4 regions of the Allorhizobium sp. GW101-3B10 genome follow, and region 2 is predicted to be linked to each of the others. Evidence: riboswitches for the same ligand, from Rfam matches in the RefSeq annotation. Region 2 holds a riboswitch; each other region holds the start of a gene.
The links. Region 2 has a riboswitch for cobalamin ahead of cobT (nicotinate-nucleotide--dimethylbenzimidazole phosphoribosyltransferase). Riboswitches for the same ligand answer to the same signal wherever they lie in the genome.
Positions count from the first base shown of each region.

Region 1 (5,514 bases), on a different contig from region 2:
AGGCCGCGGCCGCGGCGTTGGCCGCCCAGCGCGCATCGTCCGCCGTCGCGGCAGCGGCAATGGTGGCCGTCGTACCGCTGATCGGGTCAAGACGCGTGAAGCTTGCCTTGCCTTCGGCATCCTCGTCGCGATTGTCGATAATGAGCTTGGATTGAAACATGCCTCCGTACGCCTCCTCCCAAAAGCGATGCCAGACTAGCTGTCGGGTCCCGACTTGAGAATGCAAGTATCTGGGTTTATCTTGCTGTTTTCTGGGAATCGCGGAAAGGCGCGCGGCGATGAAGCATGCGGCTGGAGAGATCAACCTGCACCGCCTGGAGCCGGCGCTTGCGCGCCGGATGTTGCGGGTGCCTTCCGGTCGCGCCATTGCCGGGCACCTGCTCTTCATCGAAAGCGGCGGCGCGCGCATCGCGCATGGTGAGGAGAGTGACATCTGGCAGGGTCCGTGTCTCGCATTCCTGCAAGGCGGCAGCGACGGCTCGCTCGTCCTCGAGGCCGGATCAAGCGCGAGCCTGATCGGCCTTGAACCCGCGCATCTGGATGCGCGCATCTCCACCGGCGGCGACATGCTGCGCGAATTGCTCGCCGGAGAGAGCCGGGCGATCCCCGTCGAACGCCGCGATATGCAGCGCCTTTCGCGGCTGCTTGGCGACATCGTTCGTGAACTCGAAGAACAGGGGAGCCATGCGCGCGCGGCAATCGACGCATACTTGACCCTGATCCTGATCGAGACGTACCGGCTGGCCGGGGGAGGCCGGGACGCTCCTGTCGAAGAGGCAGGATCGGCCAATCTCCTGCAACGCTTCCGCCAACTGGTCGAGCGGGATTTCCGGCAAAACCGATCGATCCACGCCTATGCCGTGGATCTCGGCATAACCACCGACCGCCTGCATGACATCTGCCGCCGATCCACGGGTCGCACGCCCCTGCAGCTCGTCCATGAACGGCTGACACGCGAGGCGACGCTGCATCTGGAACGCTCGGCCCGCACCGTTCAGCAGATCGCCGCAACCCTGGGCTTTCGCGATCCGACCTATTTCAGCCACTTCTTCAAGCGGCAGACAGGGCTGCCGCCGGCCACCTACAGGGAACGGACACGCGCCGCAGGGGAAGAACAGCGCCGAGGGCCCTCGGCGACCTATGCCGACTGGCCCTGACGGACGTATCCAGATATATCAGCCTTGCCAAACTGCCGTCGTGCTGACAATTTGCACGCCGACTCCTGTCATCCGCACGCGGACCGGCGGCCTTGCGTCGCGCCCATTTCACCGGAAGGAACACCCCATGACATTCGACAATCTCATCGCCGGCGAATGGGTTGGCGGCAACGCCACCGAAAACCGCAATCCCTCCGACACCAATGACGCGGTCGGCCTTTATGCGCAGGGCACCCCCGACGACATGCGCGCCGCGATTTCGGCGGCAAAGGCCGCCTTTCCGACCTGGTCGCGCTCTGGCATCCTCGAGCGTCACGCGATCCTGAGAAAGACGAGCGATGAAATTCTTAGCCGCAAGGAAGAACTCGGCACACTGCTCGCCCGCGAGGAAGGCAAGACCCTGCCCGAGGCGATCGGCGAAACGATCCGCGCCGCCCAGATCTTCGACTTCTTCGCCGGCGAATGCCTGCGGCTCGCCGGCGAGAGCCTGCCGTCGGTCCGTCCGGGCATCGGCGTCGAGATCACGCGCGAGCCGATCGGCCCGATCGGCCTCATCACCCCGTGGAACTTCCCGATCGCCATCCCGGCCTGGAAGATCGCCCCGGCCCTTTGCTACGGCAACACGGTCGTCTTGAAGCCGGCAGAACTGGTTCCCGGCTGTGCATGGGCGCTCGCCGACATCCTGCATCGCGCCGGTCTGCCGAAGGGCGTCTTCAATCTCGTCATGGGCAAAGGCTCGGTCATCGGCCAGGTCATGCTCGACAGTCCGGACCTCGCCGGCATCAGCTTCACCGGTTCGGTCGGAACCGGCAAGCGCGTGGCGCTTGCCTCGATCGAACACGGCCGCAAGTACCAGCTGGAAATGGGCGGCAAGAACCCCTTCGTCATCCTCGACGACGCGGACCTGTCGATTGCCGTAGAGGCCTCGCTCAATTCCTGCTTCTTCTCCACCGGCCAGCGCTGCACCGCTTCCTCGCGCCTGATCGTCACCGAGGGCATCCACGACCGCTTCGTCGCAGCGCTGATCGATCGCCTGAAGACCGTCAACGTCGACAATGCGCTGAAGGCGGGCACCCATATCGGCCCGGTCGTCGACGAGCGCCAGTTGATGCAGGACATCGACTATATTGACATCGGTCGTTCGGAAGGGGCCAAGTTGGCCTTCGGCGGCGAACGCCTCAACCGCGAGACGCCCGGCTTCTATCTGCAGCCTGCGCTATTCACCGAGGCCAGCAACCAGATGCGCATTTCGCGTGAGGAAATCTTTGGCCCGGTCGCCTCGCTCATTCGCGTCAAGGACTATGAGGAAGCCCTCAGTGTCGCCAACGACACGCCGTTCGGTCTGTCGTCGGGCATTGCCACGACGAGCCTGAAGCACGCGACGCATTTCCGTCGCAACGCGGAGGCCGGCATGGTCATGGTCAATCTTCCGACCGCCGGTGTCGACTTCCACGTGCCTTTCGGTGGGCGCAAGGGATCGTCCTTCGGTCCGCGGGAACAGGGACGCTATGCGGCCGAGTTCTTCACCACCGTCAAGACGCAGTACACCTTGGCCTGACCTCGGAACCGGTTCCGCCGCCGCCTGCGGCGGAGGCCCCGACCGTCCGAATGTGAAACGGGCCGGCCTGCCGGCCCGTGGCGTTTCATCCTTTGGTGATCAGGATGAGGACGACGAACATCAGCGGCACGGCCGTCAAGGCCGGAATGATGATCGCGGGGTAGCCGAACGCAAGGATGGCGAGCAGCCAGACGAGCAGCAGATTGAGGATGAAGAGGACCTTCGCCGTGGTCGAGCCACTGACGGCCTCCTTCAGCATCCAGCCGAACACCGGCACATGATAGATCATTCGCGCAATCATCGCTTCATCCCTTCCGGGCCCAGGCCCATTCTTGATATTTGTCACACCTATCGACCGTCGGCGGTCGCCACAATGCGGCAAAATGACGTTTGCCAAGTGGCGGGCACGGCTCGAGGAGCCCTGGCCTTGCATCTTCACCGAAGAAACGTGTCCTCCCCGCCGTTCCATCCGGCAAAACGAATGGCGCTTCTGGACAGGCGGCGCGGCGTGATCCTATTAGTGTGATTGTGATGGTTCCGCCGAACCGAGCGGAGAGGCGGACGAAGAGGGAATACGGTGAGGACTACCCATCAGGGGCCGAAACCGTGGCTGCCCCCGCAACTGTAAGCGGCGAGCGACGTCCACAATGCCATTGGCCGGAAACGGCTGATAAGGCGGACCGAGCCAAGACCCGCAAGCCAGGAGACCTGCCATCACATGCGCCGCGAAGCGGCATCCACTTGAAGAACCGCGCGGTGGGCGCGGACGAAAGGAATGAAAAATGCACATTGAAGTGGGAATCATCGATCCGGCGCGTATCGCCCTGGCGAACGCAGCCGCTCTCGCCCTCGTCGCCGCACAACTCCCGGCAATCGTCAAGAACCCGCTGGTCGTGCCGAAGGCAATCCTGGCCGCCGTCGGCTTTTCCGCCATGATGCAGATCTGGCACCTGCCCGTCGGCCCTTCCGAACTACATCTGATCGGCGCCACGACCATCTACATGCTGTTCGGCTTTGCGCCCGCCATGCTCGGCTTTGCCCTTGGCCTCGTGCTACAGGCTTTCCTGTTCGAGCCGGGCGACATCCCGCATCTCGGCGTCAACGCACTGTCCCTGATGATTCCGATGGTCGCCGCTCACTATAGCTTCGGCCGCCGCCTGTTCGACGCGAATCTTCGTGACCGCTTCAGCCTCGGCAAGGTCCTGCGCATCGACGCCGTCTACTATGCCGGCGTTTCCGCCATGGTCGGTTTCTGGCTGATGATCTCGAACGACAGCTTTGCCGTCGCCGACTGGGCAACCTGGGTCGCCGCCTACTTGCCGGTCTTCGTCGCAGAAGCCGTGATTACGTTCTCCGCGGTATCGCTAATCAAGGGTCTTCGCGCGAACGGTCTCGTCTCGCGCATGACCGAAGTGAACCGCCTGACCTTCGCCTGATGGCGCAGGAGCCGGTTCGACAAGAATGACGACATGAAGCGCGTGGCCCGGGTCACGCGCTTTTTTCTTTGAAAAATGGGCCGGCTTGCGCTACCGGCCTTACAGAAGCCGCCCGCGCTCGAATTCCGGCCGGCTGGAAACCACGGTCCGGCTGGCACTTCCGCCGTTTCGACCCGCTGATCAAAGGGTAACGCCGTTGCGCATTCTCTCCGAAGCACACTTTCCCGAACTGCCGAACTACTATCGCGGCAAGGTGCGCGAGAACTACGACCTGCCCGACGGCAGCCGCATCATCATCTCGACCGACCGCCTAAGCGCGTTCGACCGGATCCTCACCTGCATTCCCTACAAGGGACAGGTGCTGACCCAGACCGCACGCTACTGGTTCGAGCAAACCGCGGACATCTGCCCCAATCACGTGATCGCCTATCCCGATCCGAACGTGGTGGTGGGCAAGCGGCTCGACATCCTGCCGGTGGAGATCGTCGTGCGCGGCTATCTCGCCGGCACCACCGGCACTTCGGTCCTGACGCTCTACAAGAAGGGCGAGCGCGCCATGTATGGCATCACCGTGCCGGACGGCCTGCGCGACAACCAGATCCTGCCGCAGCCGATCATCACGCCCACGAGCAAGGCCTTCGATGGCGGCCATGACGAGCCGCTGAGCGCCGAGCAGATCGTATCGGAAGGCCTGCTGACGCAGAAGCAGTGGGACACGGTCTCCGCCTATGCCCTGGCGCTGTTCGCCCGCGGCCAGGAGATCGCAGCGCGGCGCGGCCTGATCCTGGTCGACACCAAATACGAGTTCGGCACCGATGCCGACGGCAACATCCTGCTCGCCGACGAAATCCACACCCCGGACAGCAGCCGCTACTGGATCGCCGACAGCTATCAACAGAGCTTTGAGAAGGGCGAGCGTCCGGCGAGCTTCGACAAAGATTTCGTCCGGTCCTGGGTCGCTGAGCGCTGCGACCCCTACAAGGACGAGATCCCGGAAATCCCCGTCGAACTGGTCGAGGAAACCTCCAAGGTCTATATAAAGGCCTACGAGACCATCACCGGGCTTCAGTTTGTGCCGGATGACCGTTGCGAGACTCCACGCGACCGCGTCCGCATGAACCTTGCCCCATACTTCCCCGGGAGCTGATACTGTGTCCATCGCGCGTGAGACGGCAAGACCAGCCGGTGCCGAGGCCGTGTGCGGCGGCAGCGTGGCTTTACCGGCACGCCGTACCCGCCGGCCGGCCGAGGAAACGCGCGAGGACATCCTCAACACCGCTGAACATCTGTTCCGTACCCGCGGTTACGGAAGCGTGGCGATCGCCGACATTGCAGCGGCGCTTGGCATGTCGCCGGCGAATGT
Region 1 covers NZ_JBWKZR010000001.1:4,950,825-4,956,338, reverse strand. The annotation lists gene AC07Y0_RS24135 (aldehyde dehydrogenase) at 1-160, opposite strand, end outside; gene AC07Y0_RS24130 (helix-turn-helix domain-containing protein) at 279-1,157, shown strand; gene AC07Y0_RS24125 (aldehyde dehydrogenase family protein) at 1,285-2,715, shown strand; gene AC07Y0_RS24120 (hypothetical protein) at 2,801-3,016, opposite strand; cobalamin riboswitch at 3,231-3,445, shown strand; gene AC07Y0_RS24115 (energy-coupling factor ABC transporter permease) at 3,498-4,151, shown strand; gene AC07Y0_RS24110 (phosphoribosylaminoimidazolesuccinocarboxamide synthase) at 4,348-5,298, shown strand; gene AC07Y0_RS24105 (TetR family transcriptional regulator) at 5,363-5,514, shown strand, end outside.
Region 1: another riboswitch for cobalamin. It lies ahead of AC07Y0_RS24115 (energy-coupling factor ABC transporter permease); the one in region 2 lies ahead of cobT (nicotinate-nucleotide--dimethylbenzimidazole phosphoribosyltransferase).

Region 2 (5,514 bases):
TGGTGCTTGCAACTCGTGGCGTGCCCTCTACACCAGCGCGAAGAAGTTTTCGGAAGACCTCGTTGAGCATATGCATCTGGAGAACAACGTGCTTTTCCCTCGCTTCGCCGGCTGACGCCGACCACGTCGTTCAAAGGAGAAAAACCGTGACGAGCAACGGCGAATACAAGCCCTCCGTCGGGGGGGCTGTTACGAACCGGGATGGACAGTCTGCGTCCATCTACTGGACGTATCCCCGATTGCCGAGCGAACGACCCGGACTGTAACTGGATGTGTGACGCCTACGAATGCATGGCAGCGTGCTGCGACAATGACATTGTCGGCTATGTTATGGACCGCTTTTCTACCATAGGTGACGCGCGACACGAAGGCCGCACCAAGGGTAACCACGGGCAAGCCTCCGCGTCAGGCTGATCTGTCGAATTGCGCCGACCAATTGTGTCCGTCACATGACCTAGATCGCCATCGCCCTCCCAGTGCACCGGTCGACACCATCGGCAATGAGGGAAAGCGCTTGCCAGTTTTTGACGCAAAGGCGGCGATTCGTATCAAGGGAAATAGCCCTCTGCTGGACTAACTGACTGAAGACGCGAGAGACTGTCTCACCTCTCAAGCCGAGCCAATCGCCGATCTCGGTCCGCGTGAGCGGGAGACTCAGCGTCCCGCATGAAACTGGGTCAACACCGAATTGCAGGGCGAGATCCATAAGGACCGTGGCGATTCTTTGAACGGCCGTCTTGCCGCACAAGAGCGCGACATGCCGGTGGGAACGATCAAGGTTTTCGACGAGAGATTCGTGAATCATGCGGGCGTGCTTGCGAAGGTTGAGCACCTCGTACCGGCATTCTATGCGCACTTCGGCTAAGCTAGGCCTACTGGGATGGACGAAGATACGGCCGGGACCATAGACGTCAACGACCTGCGCAATGCCGTTGGCCGTAAGCCGGCTATGCACAATGCATCCCTCGTGGATATGATAGACTGGTCCATCGGCGCGATCAGAAGCCGTGAGGATCGTGCCGATTGGGAAGATTTCCAATGCTGTCGCGGTTTTCCGCCGATTGTCCTCGATTGGCCGGGATACCACACGGCGTTCTGGGGATACCATCGAGTTCATCGTCGAAGACCTTCAGTGACAGCAAAGCCGCATTTGTTCCCAGGAAGCTGGAAACACCAGTCGGGCGAGTGGCGCCGATCTTCAAACATAGGAAGTGGACACGACGCCCGCTTCTTTGAGCCAGCGCAAGCACTCCCGAGTTTTCGCCGGAAAAGGTCATCTGCCGCCTGATTGAAGTCGCCTTTCAGATTGTCGGTCGGGAGTGCATGCCTTACGGAACCTGTTGCAACTAACGGAACCCGGTGAAATTCCGGGACGGTCCCGCCGCTGTAACCAGATACGTGTGTGAGGAGGCATTGGCCGCCACTGTCCGCTTGCCGGATGGGAAGGTGCCTGCACCCGGTCAAGCTGGAAGTCAGAAGACGCGTTGCCACATCCTGAAACCGCCCGATGGCAAAGGGCGGGGCGATTGCTCATGCGAGCTTCGGTGTCACGTGGAGGACCCGTATGTCTGACCTAAGCAGCCTTTCGACAAGGCAACAATCCCTTGCACCCATAAAAGACCTCTCAGCCCTGCGCCGAATACTGCAGGACCTGCCGCCCGGAAACGAACACGCAGCTGGCGCGGCCGCGGCGCGAGAGGAGATATTGACCAAGCCACCGGGAAGTCTCGGCAGGCTCGAAGAGGTCGTCGCGTGGCTGGCCTGCTGGCAAGGACGCTATCCCCCGGTCATGGATGATCCGCAAGTGTGCGTATTCGCGGGCAATCACGGCGTGGCGGAAACCGGTGTGTCGGCCTATCCTCCGATAGTCACCGAGCAGATGGTGCAGAACTTCGAGCGCGGCGGAGCGGCTATCAATCAGTTGAGTGCCGAGCTGGGCGCCAAGGTGACCGTCGTGCCGCTCGATCTGGCTCGCCCCGTCAACAACTTCCTAAATGCCCCTGCCATGACCGAGGGCGAGTTCCTCGATGCATTCCAGTCCGGGATGCATGCGGTTCGACCGGGCGCCAGCGTGCTTTGCCCCGGCGAGATGGGCATCGGCAACACGACTGCTGCCTCGGCCATATGCTTCGCCCTTCTGGGCGGCGACCCGGCGAACTGGTGCGGGCGAGGATCCGGGATCTCGATCGGAACGGTAGAGCGCAAGGTCGAAGTCGTCTCTAAGGCCGTTAGACTGCATGGAAACGCCATAAGCGATGGGCTCGACGCCTTGCGCTTCCTGGGCGGACGCGAAATCGCCGCGATGGCCGGATCGATTGTCGCGGCGCGCCTGCTTGCCATACCCGTCATGCTCGATGGTTTCATCTGCTCGGCAGCCGCCCTCGCGCTTCACTGCAGCGGACCAGGAAGCCTGGCGCACTGCATGGTCGGTCACAGCTCGATGGAGCCCGGGCATCGGCGGCTTCTCGCCCATCTCGGATTGCGGCCGCTTCTCGATCTTGATTTGCGATTGGGCGAAGGAACCGGGGCAGTCTTGGCCACTCTCTTGGCAAGAGCGGCGCTGAGATGCCACCTCGGCATGGCTACATTCACCGAAGCCGGCGTGCATAACGGCATCGAGCGGTAACAGAACCCCTGCGGGACGCGAGAGCAATCGGGTAGCCGTCTCGCGTCCCCGTTTCGGATCAGCGGTGCCGAGGTTCGGGGCCAGCACTTCCGAGAACCCGAGGTGCGCTCGGCGTCATGGCTCCCCCTCCGACGATTCCTATCTGCTCTTCCCCACATACCCTTATCGGTCGATCTGCAGGGAGACCGAGGCGAAGCCGCTTGCGGGATAGACCGCACGCAATGGCTCCGTGCCCGTCAGGAGCGAAAACGGCCTGATCCTGCTCAGCAGTTCATCGATCATCACTCTCAACTGCATTCTCGCCAGGGCAGCACCCGGACAAATGTGGATGCCCGCGCCGTAAAGCAGGTTTGGCCCCTGGTCGCGCATGGGGCAATACCGGTCAGCAGCCTCGAAGGCCCGGGCGTCGCGATTGGCCGAAGTCCAGATCACCGTTATCCGTTCGCCGGCTTCGATCCGACTCCCACCGATCATCACGGGCCGCAGTGCCGTTCGCCGATTCGAAACCAACGGCCCGTGCAAGCGCAGGATTTCCTCGATTGCCGGTGAAAGGCCCGATCGGTCGAGGCGCAGCCCGGTCTGGATCTCGGGGGTCTCGGCAAGAAAATGCACGATGATGCCGACGCAGGCCGCAATCGTACCCAGTTCCCCCACCGTCCAGTTGCGCAGGATGCTGACGATTTCGCCGTGATCGAGCCGCTTGCCGTCTACCGTCTGGCGGACGAGGCTGGTGGTGATGTCGTCCGGCGCGGCGTCGCCGGCCTCTTCTCGCCATTTGAGCTGGGAGCGGATATGCCCGTCGAATTCGAGGGCGATGGCTGCCATGGCATCGGTATCGCGCGCAAGCGTGGCTTGGCGATTCTTGCGCACCCATTGAAGCAATGGCTCATGCAGCGACGCGGGCCAGCCGAGAAAACCGCACTGGATTCCGACGGCATACGGCTCGGCGAGACAGGTCATCGCTTCGAAGGAGGGGGCAGTCCCGAGCGCCTCGAGAAGATCGCCGGCGACCCGTCGACATTCAGGCTCGAAGGTTTCGACCCGTTCCCGGGTGAAATAGGGATCGATCATCCGTCGATAGACTGTATGTTGTGGAGGATCCATGCCGTTGGGCACCGATGGGTGCCGTGAAACGACATTGCTGAACGTTTCGTGATCGGTGAGCACCTGCAGAATATCGGCATGGCGGAAAAGGGACCAACCAAGATAGTCGCTGTAGGCGACCGGACAGGTTTCGCGCATGTGATCATACGCACGGATCTGGTCGATCTGGACCTCAGCGCTGCGGGGATCCCAGTCAGGGCAGCGCTCGCCCGAAGATGCGTCCACGACCGATTTCTTTCCATTTGCCGATATCATATGCTTTGGTTTCCCTTCCACGGATCAGCAGCTACAATGCGGCAGTTGAGAGCGGGGTCTTTGTCTCCACGCAAAGAACTCAAATCCCCGTTTCTGCAAAACCGACTGTCAGATTGACCGGAGAGACGGAATTGCCCAGCCAGATAAGACAGTTTGCGATCGCTGAAGTTAGAATAGGTCGAGCGAAGCCCTTTGGACCGGGAACAGCACGGTCGGCGATTGACAAACACCCGGTCACGGTTCCACTTCTGGCAACAGCACTGGGTCTAGTGGGTGACGAACAGGCGGATCTTCGCCACCACGGCGGCGCCGACAAGGCAATCCATGCCTATAGCGCGGCGCACTATCCCCAATGGGTGCGGGACCTTCCGGATGCCGCGGATCAATTCCGAACCGGCGGCTTCGGAGAAAACCTGGTGGTCGACGGCGCGACCGAGGCCGACCTATGTCTGGGAGATCGGTGGCGAGTTGGACAAGCACTGCTGGAAGTCTCCCAAGGCAGGCAGCCCTGCTGGAAGCTGAATATCCGCTTTGCGGTGCGCGACATGGCGCGTCGGGTGCAGGCAACCGGCCGCTCCGGTTGGTATTTCCGCGTGATAGAACCGGGCCAGATCAAAGCGCACGACCATGCTTCACTTGAGGAACGTTCCGCGCCCGACTGGCCTCTGACGCGGGTCAACGATTTATTCTACAAGGACAAGCTCAATCGCCCGGCCCTGGCCGCCTTCGCGGCCCTTTCCGGCCTCCCGGATAGCTGGCGCAATCTGGCAGAGCGCCGTCTGCAAAACGGTGAGGTGGAAGACTGGGGTTCCCGCCTGAATGGGCCGAAGGAAGCGATCTCCTGAACTCGAGAGACATGTTCCGAGAGGCGCATCGGTCTAGCGGTCACGGGCGAAGGAAGCTTACAGCGCAGGTGGCGCGAGTACCGTCGATGAAGCGGGGTGACGTGCGGGACCACCGTTTCCGCGGAACTGGCCCTATTGGTAACCAACACCCATCACGTAGTCCTGAAGCAATTTTTCCTCATGTTCAACGTCCTCAAGGAGAGACTGAAGCACGTCTCGCGCATTGGCCACGCCTATCGGCGCCAAGCGGTCATCCACGATCGGGACGTTCTTCAGACCACGCTTCCTGATCGCAAACCATACATCACTCAGAACGTCGTTCGATCGGCAAGACACGATCTCCGTCGACATCACCCTTGAGGCCGGCATCGAGCAACTGCATCCCGTGCAATGGCTGATGCGGTTGACAATGTCTGTCTTTGTAATGACGCCGATCGCCTTTCCGCCGTCATCGCAGACGACAACGAGATTGCAGCCAGGACTGCTCAGCAATTTTGCCGCGTCCATCAGCAATGCGTCTTCGGCCACGGTGGCGAGCCGTTCCCGCGCCACTCCAAGTATGTCCTCTACTCTCAAGACACCCTCCTTTCCGATAGCTTCCGCTTCTCCCTCAGGAAGCTCACGATATGGCCGGTTTATCCTTCCCTATCCCCGGGCGAAGCGCATCAGCAGATCGACCTGGAG
Region 2 covers NZ_JBWKZR010000002.1:151,425-156,938, reverse strand. The annotation lists gene ric (iron-sulfur cluster repair di-iron protein) at 1-115, shown strand, start outside; gene AC07Y0_RS24990 (helix-turn-helix domain-containing protein) at 455-706, opposite strand; gene AC07Y0_RS24985 (hypothetical protein) at 689-865, shown strand; gene AC07Y0_RS24980 (hypothetical protein) at 999-1,277, opposite strand; cobalamin riboswitch at 1,352-1,481, shown strand; gene cobT (nicotinate-nucleotide--dimethylbenzimidazole phosphoribosyltransferase) at 1,565-2,626, shown strand; gene AC07Y0_RS24970 (cytochrome P450) at 2,789-3,955, opposite strand; gene AC07Y0_RS24965 (MOSC domain-containing protein) at 4,129-4,830, shown strand; gene AC07Y0_RS24960 (CBS domain-containing protein) at 4,963-5,406, opposite strand; gene AC07Y0_RS24955 (hypothetical protein) at 5,476-5,514, opposite strand, start outside.

Region 3 (5,514 bases), on a different contig from region 2:
ATGCCGAAGCCTGCGACTGGCACAGGTTCCGCCGGTTGCATGACCGCGACCTGCAGGCGCTCGCCATCGAGTTTCATGCCACGCTCCTCCAGGGCAGCGAGCCCGGCGTGGGCGGCGGCGGCGAGACCAAACCCCGGCTGACGCGACGCGAGCGCCAGGCCCTCTACTGGGCCGCGGCAGGAAAAAGCTACTGGGAGACCGCGGTGATCCTGGGAATCACAGAGCGCACGGTCCGCTATTTCATGTCCAATGCGCGCCGCAAGCTCAATGTCGTGTCCAACACCCAGGCGGTCGCCGAAGCCGCCTGGCGCGGCCTGCTGCCGGGGCCGGACCTGCACTGACCACCTCCGCCATTTGGGGCGCACAAGCATAATCCGCAATTGCAATTTCGCGACCTGTCGCTACCGACAGTTTCATTTCATATGTAATTTGCCATCTTTCAGTCGCCTGGACAAACAAGGGAGACTGGAATGATCAGGATCATCAATGGCGCCAATCGCAACGAATATCCCGAGGAAATCGCCGCCATGCACCGGCTGCGCAAGCGGGTTTTCCACGATCTTCTGAAATGGGACGTAACCGTCAGGGACGACTGGGAAGTGGACCACTATGACGATGCCAACCCCATCTACGTCATGTCCTATTCGCCGGAGGGCCTGCTGCGCGGCTCCCTGCGGCTGCTGCCGACACTCGGCCCCAACATGCTCGACGACACCTTCCCGATCCTGCTCGGAGGGCGGCCGGAGATCCGCAGCGCCGAGATCTGGGAATCGAGCCGCTTCTGCATCGAGCCGGAAATCTCGCAGGACCGCGCCTCGAACCAGGTGACGATTGCAGCCGCCGAACTGATGTGCGGCGTCGGCGAGATCGGTCTTGCCTCCGGGCTCAGCCACATCGTCACCGTGACGGACGTCTTCCTCGAGCGGATGTTCCGGCGCATGGGTTGCCCGGGCGAACGCATCGCCGAACCGCACAAGATCGGCTCGGTCCACGCCGTCGCCGTCGCATGGGAGGTGACGCCCGACCTGCTGGCACGGATGAAGGCGGTCGCCGAAATCGACGGACCCTTGCTGGTCGAACCTCTGTCGATCGAACAGCCCCGCGCCGCCTGACACTTCTTCCGAAAAGGCAAAGCGCCGCGATCCCGCGGCGCTTTGCGTTAACACAGATTTGTGTTCCTGTTTGGCGCTTTGTCCCTCGCAAACTAAGGTGAAAATGCCTATAGGCTCACCAGTAATCCGTACAAGGACCGACGCCGACCGGGGACGCGACTTGCACCATCGCAGACATCGATTGCTCCTGACGCTTGCCGTCGTGTTTGCCTGCCAGCCGCTTGCTGCGCAGGCGTCGGTCGTGTGCGAAAGCCTGCGGCTGCGGCTCGCATCCCAGCCGGAAGTGATTGCCGACACGAGCGAGATGCGCCGCTATGCGAGCGCCATCGCCCGGCAGAACCTGGAAATCCGCAAGGTCCGCTACGACATGCGGCGTCTGCGCTGCGACGGAGCGGTCGTCGAATACCGGGCTGACGGCACCAGCCAGTGCGGCGAGCTCTCCACCGCCTTGACCCGCATGGAAAGCAACAAGCAGATGCTCGCCGGCAAGCGCGACGCGCTGCGCCAGGAAGGCACCGGCGCCAATCAGACGCGCCAACGTCTTCTGGAGGCACTCGAGGCCAATGGCTGCAACACGGACCAGCCGGGTCCGACGGACATGCCGATGGCGCCGCCCCGAACGCTCGGCCGGCCGCTCGAAACCACGGAGCCGATGAGCGAGGCGAGCCGCGCGGGCCGATTCCAGACGTTCACCGGGCACGGCAGCCTCAGAACGCTGTGTGTGCGAACCTGCGACGGCGCCTTTTTCCCGATCTCGTCGAACACCTCGCCGCTCAATTTCCGGCGTGACGCGCAGATCTGCGAACAGATGTGTCCGGAGACCGAGACGGAGCTCTTCTACCATTCGATGCGCACCGAGGAGAGCGCCGACATGGTGTCGGCCGAGACCGGCCAGCCCTACCGGATGCTGCCGACCGCCTTCGCCTACCTGAACCGATCGCGCGGCGACAATCCGTCCTGCGGCTGCGACCTCGCCGGCTACTATCGCCGGATGCAGGGCCAGTCGGCGCAGGGCAATGCCGGCGGCAACAACAAGGCAGTCATCGAAATCGGCCGCTCGGCCGAGGCGACCGCGAAAGCCGATGGCCTGCCCGCGCGGTCCACTCCCGCAATGCCGCAGGATCGGGCCTATGACCCGCAATCTGCCGCCGTGCGCCAGGTCGGCCCCACCTTCCTGCCGTCCGCAACCAGCGACATCGATCTGCGCAATCCGGCGCTGCCGGGTCCCCAGCCGCTTCAGCAATAGCAGCGCCGCCGGCCGCAAGGACCGGCCGCCGCCTCCCCGCCAGCCGAACGCAAACGGCCGGGCGAGAGCCCGGCCCTCTGACGTTTCCCTGGAAAATCGGTTCGATCACGCGGCGTGCGGCCGCGCCGGGCGGATGCGCTGCGGTTCCCGTTGACTGCCACAAGATACGACCAAAAGCCTAGGTCGCTTCGGGCGGCCGGAGATTTCCCCAGACCTCGTCGAAGACGAGTTCATCGATCGGCAGCCTCTGCCGCCAGCCCTTCAGCGCCAGTTCCGGCTGGTCGTAGAGCCGGTCGACATAGCCGACACAGAACCAGCCGATCACTTCCACATGGGCCGGAATGCCGAGCACGGCGCGCACATCGTCCTGATGAAAGATGCTCACCCAACCTACGCCTACCCCCTCGGCCCGCGCGGCAAGCCAGAGGTTCTGCACGGCGCACACGGTCGAATAGCTGTCCATGCGGGGATTGTGGGTGCGCCCCAGCACCACGGGTCCGCCGCGGGTCGGATCGCAGGTGACGCAGATGCCGAGCGGCGCCTTGCGGATGCCTTCGAGTTTCAGCCGCATATAGGTCTCGCGCTGCTCGCCGTCGAACAGGGCCGCGGCTTCCTCATTGGCCCTGGCGAAGGCCCGCCACACCGCCTCGCGGCGCGCGGCGTCCCGTACCAGGAGAAAATTCCACGGCTGCATGAAGCCGACCGAGGGCGCGCTGTGGGCGGCGTCCAGCAGGCGCGCGATCAGGTCTTCGGGCAGAGGATCGGGCAGGAACTGGTCCCGCACGTCGCGGCGGGTCCGGATCGCCCGGTAGACGGCCTCGCGCTCTTCCACGGAAAAGGCGCCGGCCCGGACGAGATGGTCGTTCGGTTCGTCGTGCATCGTCATATCCCCAACAATGCGTCCGACCGCCTGCTGTCCTCGCAGGCTAAGCCTATCTTGCCAGGCCGGTCTTCTGACTGGGCTTCGTCTGCATCGCGCCGACCTTCCCGGCCCGAAGGGCCAGTGGCTCGAACCGCCTCCGGTTCGTTGGCGCGAGGCATCCACCTCACAGCGTTGGGCACGTGCCGGAATTCCACCGGCTTCCCGATTCTCCCGCCCCGACGAGGGCAGGCACCTGACCGGAGAATGTCTACAGCATCGCCGCCCGAAGGCAAGACGGCTTGCTCGTCTCTGCCTAAACGACCGCCGGGAAATACCGGACATAAGCGAATTCGTTGCCATCGGGCGACCAGCACGGGACGTTGATCGTGCCCTGCCCGCCGAACAGTTCGAACAATGTCTCCGGATTGCTCCCGTCCGGATCGATCAGCCGCAGCCGCACGTCGAGATCGCGCGGATGGTCGAAGACGTCCGGGTCGTAGGACAAGAGCAGGACCTTGTCGCCCTTCGGCGACGGATGCGGGAACCAGTCGCCGAATGCGCTATCGGTGACCCGCTCCGCGGCGCCACCCTCGGCCGGCACGCGCCAGATCTGCATCCGCCCCGAGCGGCTGGAATTGAAATAGATCCATCGGCCGTCCGCCGAATAATCCGGTCCGTCATTGCGCCCTTCGCCGAAGGTCAGCCGGGTCTCCTCTCCGCCATCGACGGAGATCGTGTAGATGTCGAAGACATCGTTGCGAATGCCGCAGTAGGAGAGCGTGCGGCCGTCCGGCGACCAGCCGTGCCAGTAGGACGGCAGGTTACGCGTCACCTGGCGCGGCGTGCCGCCCCCGGCCGGCAGGATGTAGATGCACGACTTGCCGTGCTCCACCTTGTCCGACACGACGAGCCATCGGCCGTCGGGCGAGATCCCATGGTCGTTGTTGCAGGCGGTGGCAAAACCGGTATCGATCTGCACCGGCGCGGCACTGCCGTCTGCCGGCAGGCGATAGAGCAATCCCTCGCCATTGATGATGAGGGATGCGCCGTCGGGGCTCCAGTTGGGCGCCTCGACCAGTCGCTCCGTCTGCCATACGACGCGCCGGGCGCCACTGCGAATATTGAAGATCTCCACGGAACTCCGCATCGCTCGCTCCCTGGAAGTTCCGGCAACCGCCTCTGTCAGCGGTCGCGGAAACGATTGGTGATCGGATAGCGCCGGTCGCGGCCGAAATTCTTGCGGGTGATCTTCACCCCCGGCGCCGACTGGCGGCGCTTGTACTCGGCGAGATAGAGCAGGTGCTCGACGCGGTGCACGGTCGCGATCTCATGGCCGCGCGCGACGATCTCGTCGACGGACATTTCCTTCTCGACCAGGCATTCGAGGATGTCGTCCAGCACCGGATAGGGCGGCAGCGAATCCTGGTCCGTCTGGTTGGGCCGAAGCTCGGCCGACGGCGCCTTGGAGAGGATGTTGGCCGGGATGACCTCGCCCGACGGGCCGAGTGCGCCCGGTGGCACATGCTTGTTGCGCCACGCGGCGAGCGCATAGACCTGCATCTTGTAGAGGTCCTTGATCGGATTGAAGCCACCGTTCATGTCGCCGTAGAGCGTCGCATAACCGACCGACATTTCCGACTTGTTGCCGGTCGTCACCACCATCGAACCGAACTTGTTGGAGATCGCCATCAGGATGGTGCCGCGGGCACGGCTCTGCAGGTTCTCTTCCGTAATGCCGCTCTCGGTGCCCTCGAACATGTCGGAAAGCGCGGAGAGGAAGCCGTCGACCGGCTCGCCTATCGGTACCGTGTCGTAGTGGCAACCGAGAGCCTTGGCACAGGCGGCAGCGTCAGTGAGCGATTCCTTCGAGGTATAGCGATAGGGCAGCATGATGGCGCGCACCCGCTCCTCGCCCAGCGCATCCACGGCGATCGCCGCGCAGATGGCCGAATCAATGCCACCCGAGAGGCCGAGCACGACGCTCTTGAAACCGTTCTTGTTCACATAGTCGCGGAAGCCCAGCACGCAGGCGCGATAGTCGGCCTCTTCCTTTTCCGGAATGCGCGACATCGGCCCCTCGCCGCAGCGCCAGCCGTCCGCGGCCCGTTTCCAGGTGGTGACCGACAGGGTGGATTCGAACTGGCTCATCTGGAAGGCCAGCGTCTTGTCGGCATTGAAGCCGAAGCTCGCGCCGTCGAACACCAGTTCGTCCTGGCCGCCCAGCTGGTTGGCGTAGATCAGCGGCAGGCCGCTCTCGATCACCTGTTTCAGCGCCACCTGGTGGCGGATGTCGA
Region 3 covers NZ_JBWKZR010000001.1:1,355,059-1,360,572, reverse strand. The annotation lists gene AC07Y0_RS06490 (helix-turn-helix transcriptional regulator) at 1-341, shown strand, start outside; gene AC07Y0_RS06485 (acyl-homoserine-lactone synthase) at 471-1,112, shown strand; gene AC07Y0_RS06480 (DUF2865 domain-containing protein) at 1,273-2,358, shown strand; gene bluB (5,6-dimethylbenzimidazole synthase) at 2,537-3,238, opposite strand; cobalamin riboswitch at 3,285-3,492, opposite strand; gene AC07Y0_RS06470 (TolB family protein) at 3,534-4,367, opposite strand; gene AC07Y0_RS06465 (NAD+ synthase) at 4,403-5,514, opposite strand, start outside.
Region 3: another riboswitch for cobalamin. It lies ahead of bluB (5,6-dimethylbenzimidazole synthase); the one in region 2 lies ahead of cobT (nicotinate-nucleotide--dimethylbenzimidazole phosphoribosyltransferase).

Region 4 (5,514 bases), on a different contig from region 2:
CCGCCGGGCCGCAACAGCCGGATGCGATCGTCCTCGACCTTGACGATGGTGGATTCGACGCCGACCGGGCAGGGGCCTCCATCGATGACGAGGTCGATGCGGGTGCCGAGATCGGCCTCGACGTGATGCGCCGTGGTCGGGCTGATCTTGCCGGAGGCATTGGCGCTTGGCGCCGCAAGCGGCCGCCCGAAGGCACGGATCAGCTCGCCGGCAAAGCCCTTCGGCACGCGGATGCCGACCGTGTCGAGGCCGGCGGTTGCGAGCGGATGGATGGCGCTGTCGGGTCTGAGCGGCAGGACCAGCGTCAACGGACCAGGCCAGAAGTGCTCAGCAAGTCGGCGCGAGATCGGGTCGAAGATCGCGTAGCGTTCGGCCATTTCAAGGTCGGCCATGTGGCAGATCAGCGGATTGAAACGCGGCCGGCCCTTGGTTTCGTAGATGCTGGCGATGGCGGCCGGGTCGGTCGCGTCGGCGGCGAGCCCGTAGACCGTTTCGGTCGGGATCGCCACCGGACGCGCCTTCGACAGAACGTTGATCGCGGCATTGACGGCCGCGCGTCTATCGCCTTCGATCGGGATGATCCGCGCCATGGGTGAAAGCCTTCCTGCTCTTCTTATTCCGTCCATAGCGCGACAGCAGGGGGTCGATCAAATCCTCATTTGGCGGCGGCTCTGGCGTTTTAGTCCGGCCTCAAAAAGCCCCCTTGAATCTACGGATGCGGGGATCTCTAAAACTTTATCCATCAGCGTAACCGAAAGAAAGAAATCTCGCGTCTATAGTCCCGCCACATCGAGCCATTCGCCTTCTCTCATCGGGAACCGGACCATGCAGCAAGTCAAGAATCCAGCCTCGAGCATCGCACTCCGTGTCGCCACCGCCATGCACCAGATGGGAATCGACGGACTGCCGCGAAACTACGAACTGGTCTACGAGGCCTATGCCGGCAGCAATCCGGAACTGGTCCGCGAATTCATCGCGCTCGGCAAGAACAAGACCCAGGAAGCGCTTGACGCGCTCGGCCGCAAATATCTTCCGCACCACCACGAGGACGGCCTGCTCGGTCGGCAGAACGGCCAGGTGCGGGCCGAGATGAGCAATTTCATCAGCCTGCTCAATCAGGAAAAGGTCTCGCTCACCGACTATGGCCGCCTCATCGGCCACGCCTCCAAGGCGATCATGACCGAGGACATCGACCACGTCGAACTCGGACATTCGATCAAGGCGCTGAAGGTCGCCACCGAGCAGCGCGCCAGCCAGAACAGCAGTGTGGTGCGCGCCGTGGTCGACAAGACCGCGGCCCTGGCCGACCTGCAGCGCGAGGCGGAAGACGCGGAAGCCACGAAGTTCGTCGACCCGCTGACCGGTCTGGCCAGCCGCCGCGCCTTCAACAAGGCCCTTGCCAAGGTTTATGCCAATCCGGAAATGCCGGTGCTGTGCAGCATGGTGATCGGCGAGATCGACGAATTCTCCAGGCTTTCCGAACTTATGGGGCCAGCCGTCGCCGAACGTTTCCTCAAGCAGGTCGCCAAGGTGGTGGAAGCGGTCGCCGGCACCGAGGATCTGGCCTGCCGCTTCGACGGCGGACGCTTCGGCATTCTGCTCTACACGTCCGAACAGGACGAGGTGAGCCGCATCGTCGACTTGGTCCGCTCCAAGCTCAGCACGACGGTGGTCAATTTCGGCAACGGCCGCGCGCTTGGCCAGGTGCCGATGTCCTTCGGCATCTGCTTCTCGGAACAGGCGCCCAACGCTTTCGACTTCACCAATTTCACCGAAAAGGCGCTCGCCGCCTCCAAGGCCGCCGGCGGCAACACGGTCACCATCTACGGCGCCAACGACTATGCGCCGAAGGATTGGCTGATTTACAAGAAGCAGCCGGTCGGCGGCTTCTGAGGTGGGACAGGGCGAATCCGGGCGCGCTTTGTAGAGCCGGGGCGAGATCAGTCAGAGCTTGGCGATGATCTTGCGCAGTTCCGCGTCGCGGGCGCCCAGCATCAGCACGTTCTTCAGCGCTTCCTTGGGGTCGTGGGTACGGAACAGAAGGCCGTTCTCGCGGATCGAGCGATCGATCGACATCGACCGCGTTTCCTTGTCGGGATGGATTGCAACGGCAAAATACATGCGCGAATAGTTCGGCCGGATGTGCTTGAAGAACTGATCCGCGCCGCCCACCTCGGCAAAGAAGTTAGCGATGTAGAACGCCCATTTGACGTCGGCATATTTGGCGAAATTGGTCTTCGCCGCGGTGACGTGGCAATAGCCCAGATGCGGGCTGTTCTCGAGCGTCTTGTGGAAGATCAGCTTTGGAAACTGGATCGAGCGGTGAAAGCCGTTGATATGCTTGTGGGTGGTCTCACCGGCTGCTTCCAGTTTGCGCCCGGTGCGGTCCGCCACTTCCTCATAGGTGAGGTAGCGCTTCTCTTCCTGCAGCCAGTCCTCGCGGTGGCGCGAAATGCGGCCGGTGCGCAGGAATTCGGTGTGCACGGCCCTGGCCGGCAGGCCGGGCTTGGCCCCGGATTTGGGGGCGGCGAAATATCTCAGCTTCTGCATATCGTGGCTCTGATCCTAAGGCCGATGCGCCGATGATACGGCACCGAGATTAATGACAATTTGCCGCATCCTGACGAGCTTCGGTTTCGCGAGGCTTGCGTGGGCGATGTCGCAATCGGCGCAGGGGTGCCTGCTTGTCTCTTTGCGCCACCGGGGCCGTGGAGTTGGTCGGAGGCGAATATTATACTATTGAAAGTGCTCGTTATTTCTCGCAGAACGATTGATTGGCGTCAATTTCGCCCATGTCGCAAATTTCTGGGGCTGTGTCGTTCCGCAGTGCATCAACAAATCTGCGACTGTGGTTAGATGGGTCCGAACTCGAGGTGCCGCCCGGCTAGGGAAGGGTGGGAAATCGGGAAGCCGGTCGAATTCCGGCGCTGCCCCCGCAACGGTAGTGGAGAATGCGTGACGGCCAAAGACCACTGGGGCATCTGCCCTGGGAAGGTGCCGAACGCGGTCCGAAAGGATCATCTCCAGAGCCCGGAAACCAGCCTTTGAGAAGGAAGTGGATTGACGGTCGCGGCAGGCGGCCCGAGACGGCTTTGTCCGGCGTCATGCGACGCCGTGGCCTTGCATGGTCTCGATCTCCGTCACGGCAGAACGGATACGAGGACGACAATGGACTTGCAGAGCACGGTATTGCGGCAGTTGAAGAACCGCCGGGAAGGCTTCAGCCTCGAGCAGCCCTTCTACATCGACCAGGACTATTTCAAGCTCGACATGGAGACGATCTGGTATCGCGACTGGCTGTTCGTCGGCCATGACTGCGAGATCCCGCGCGCCGGCAATTATTTCACCGCCCAGATCGGCGACTATCCGGTGGTGATCGTGCGTGGCAAGGATCAGGTGATCCGCGCCTTCCACAACACCTGCCGCCATCGCGGCCACCGCGTCTGCACCCAGGATCGCGGCGCCTCGGCCAAGCTGGTCTGCCCCTACCACCAGTGGACCTATGATCTCGACGGCTCGCTGGTCTTTGCCCGCCAGATGGGCGAGACCTTCGACAAGTCCGAATTCGGCCTGAAGCCCGTCCATTGCGAGAGCGTCGCCGGCTCTATTTTCATCTGTCTCGCCAACGAGGCCGCCGATTTCGCCCCGGTGCGCGCGACGATCGAGCCCTTCATGGCGCCGCATCGCCTGTCGGAAGCCAAGGTTGCCCACCGCAACACCATCATCGAGAAGGGCAACTGGAAGCTCGTCTGGGAAAACAACCGCGAGTGCTACCATTGCGCCGGCAACCATCCGGAACTCTGCCGCACCTATCCCGAAGCGCCGTCGGCGACCGGCGTGCAGGGCGCCAAGGACGATCCGGTGATCGCCGAGCACTGGGCACGCTGCGAGGCCGCCGGCCTGCCGTCGGAATTCACCATGGATCCGTCGGGCCAGTTCCGCGTCGCCCGCATGCCTTTGATCCAGGATGCCGAGAGCTACACCCTGTCCGGCAAGCGCGCCGTGCGCCGTCCGCTGTCCGACGACATCAACATTTCGCATATCGGCACCATGCTGCTGTTCCACTATCCGACCACCTGGAACCACATTCTGGTCGACCACGCGATCTCCTTCCGCGTGCTGCCCATCTCGGCCGAGGAAACCGCGGTCACCACCACCTGGCTGGTCCACAAGGATGCGGTCGAAGGCGTCGACTACAATCTCGATGAACTCACCCATGTGTGGAACATGACCAACGACCAGGACCGCTCGATCGTCGAGGAAAACGCCTTCGGCATCCGCTCGCCGGCCTATGAGCCCGGACCCTATTCCGTCGACCACGAGGGCGGCGTCATGCAGTTCGTCGAATGGTATTCGAATTTCATGCTGAGCCGTCTCCAGGGCGACAAGGCCCGTCTCTCGGCGGTGGCGTGAGATGAACATCGCTCTCCCCAGCTACCGCCATGTCGATGAGATGCGCCCCTGGTCCGACCGGGAGCACAGGCTCGAATGCGTCGCCGTCACGCCCGAGGCGCCGGACGTGATGACCTTCACCTTCCGCCCGGATCGTCCGGGCCATTGGTTCCGCTATCAGCCGGGCCAGTTCGTCACGTTGGAGATCCCGGTCGGCCCGGAGCCGGTGATGCGCACCTACACGCTCTCGTCCAGCCCCTCGCGGCCCTATACGGTGGCCGTCACCGTCAAGGCGCAGAAGGATTCGATCGGCACCCGCTGGATGTTCGATCACCTGAAGCCCGGCATGCAGTTGAAGGCCAATGGCCCGCTCGGCGACTTCTCCTATGCCCGCCATCCGGGAAGCAAATATCTGTTCGTCTCGGCCGGTTCGGGCATCACGCCGATGGTGTCGATGACGCGCGATCTCTCCGACCGCCAGCCGGATTCGGACATCGCCTTCCTCCATTGCGCCCGCTCGCCCGACGACATCATCTTCCGCTGGGAGCTTGAGGCCAAGGCACGGGAAATGCCGAAGTTCACGCTCGGCTTCATCATCGAACAACTGGCGCACGGCCAGCTGTGGTCCGGCCTCAAGGGCCGGATCGACAAGGCGAAGATCGCGCTGCTGGCGCCCGATTTCCTCGATCGCACGGTGTTCTGCTGCGGGCCCGAGCCGTTCATGGCGACGGTGCGGGAATCGCTCGCCAGCGCCGGGTTCGACATGGCGAACTACCACGAGGAAACCTTCCAGCCCGCCAAGCCGCAGCCGCCGGTGGTCGTCGCCGATCACGGCGGCGAGGCCAAGGCGACCAGGGTCGTCTTCACCATGTCCGGCAAGGATGGCCCGTGCGAACCTGGCCATACGATCCTGCAGGCGGCCCGTGCCTCCGGCGTGCGCATCGGGGCTGCCTGCGAATCCGGCCTGTGCGGCACCTGCAAGGTGATGAAACTCTCCGGCGAGGTCGAGATGGACCACAATGGCGGCATCCTCGACGACGAGATCGACGAGGGCTACATTCTCGCCTGCTGTTCGCGGCCGAAGGGTGACGTCGAGATCGAGGCCTGACGCAAGCAAAGGGC
Region 4 covers NZ_JBWKZR010000001.1:2,866,298-2,871,811, reverse strand. The annotation lists gene AC07Y0_RS14440 (L-threonylcarbamoyladenylate synthase) at 1-590, opposite strand, end outside; gene AC07Y0_RS14435 (GGDEF domain-containing protein) at 826-1,893, shown strand; gene AC07Y0_RS14430 (DUF6656 family protein) at 1,945-2,550, opposite strand; cobalamin riboswitch at 2,855-3,060, shown strand; gene AC07Y0_RS14425 (aromatic ring-hydroxylating oxygenase subunit alpha) at 3,169-4,413, shown strand; gene AC07Y0_RS14420 (FAD-binding oxidoreductase) at 4,415-5,500, shown strand.
Region 4: another riboswitch for cobalamin. It lies ahead of AC07Y0_RS14425 (aromatic ring-hydroxylating oxygenase subunit alpha); the one in region 2 lies ahead of cobT (nicotinate-nucleotide--dimethylbenzimidazole phosphoribosyltransferase).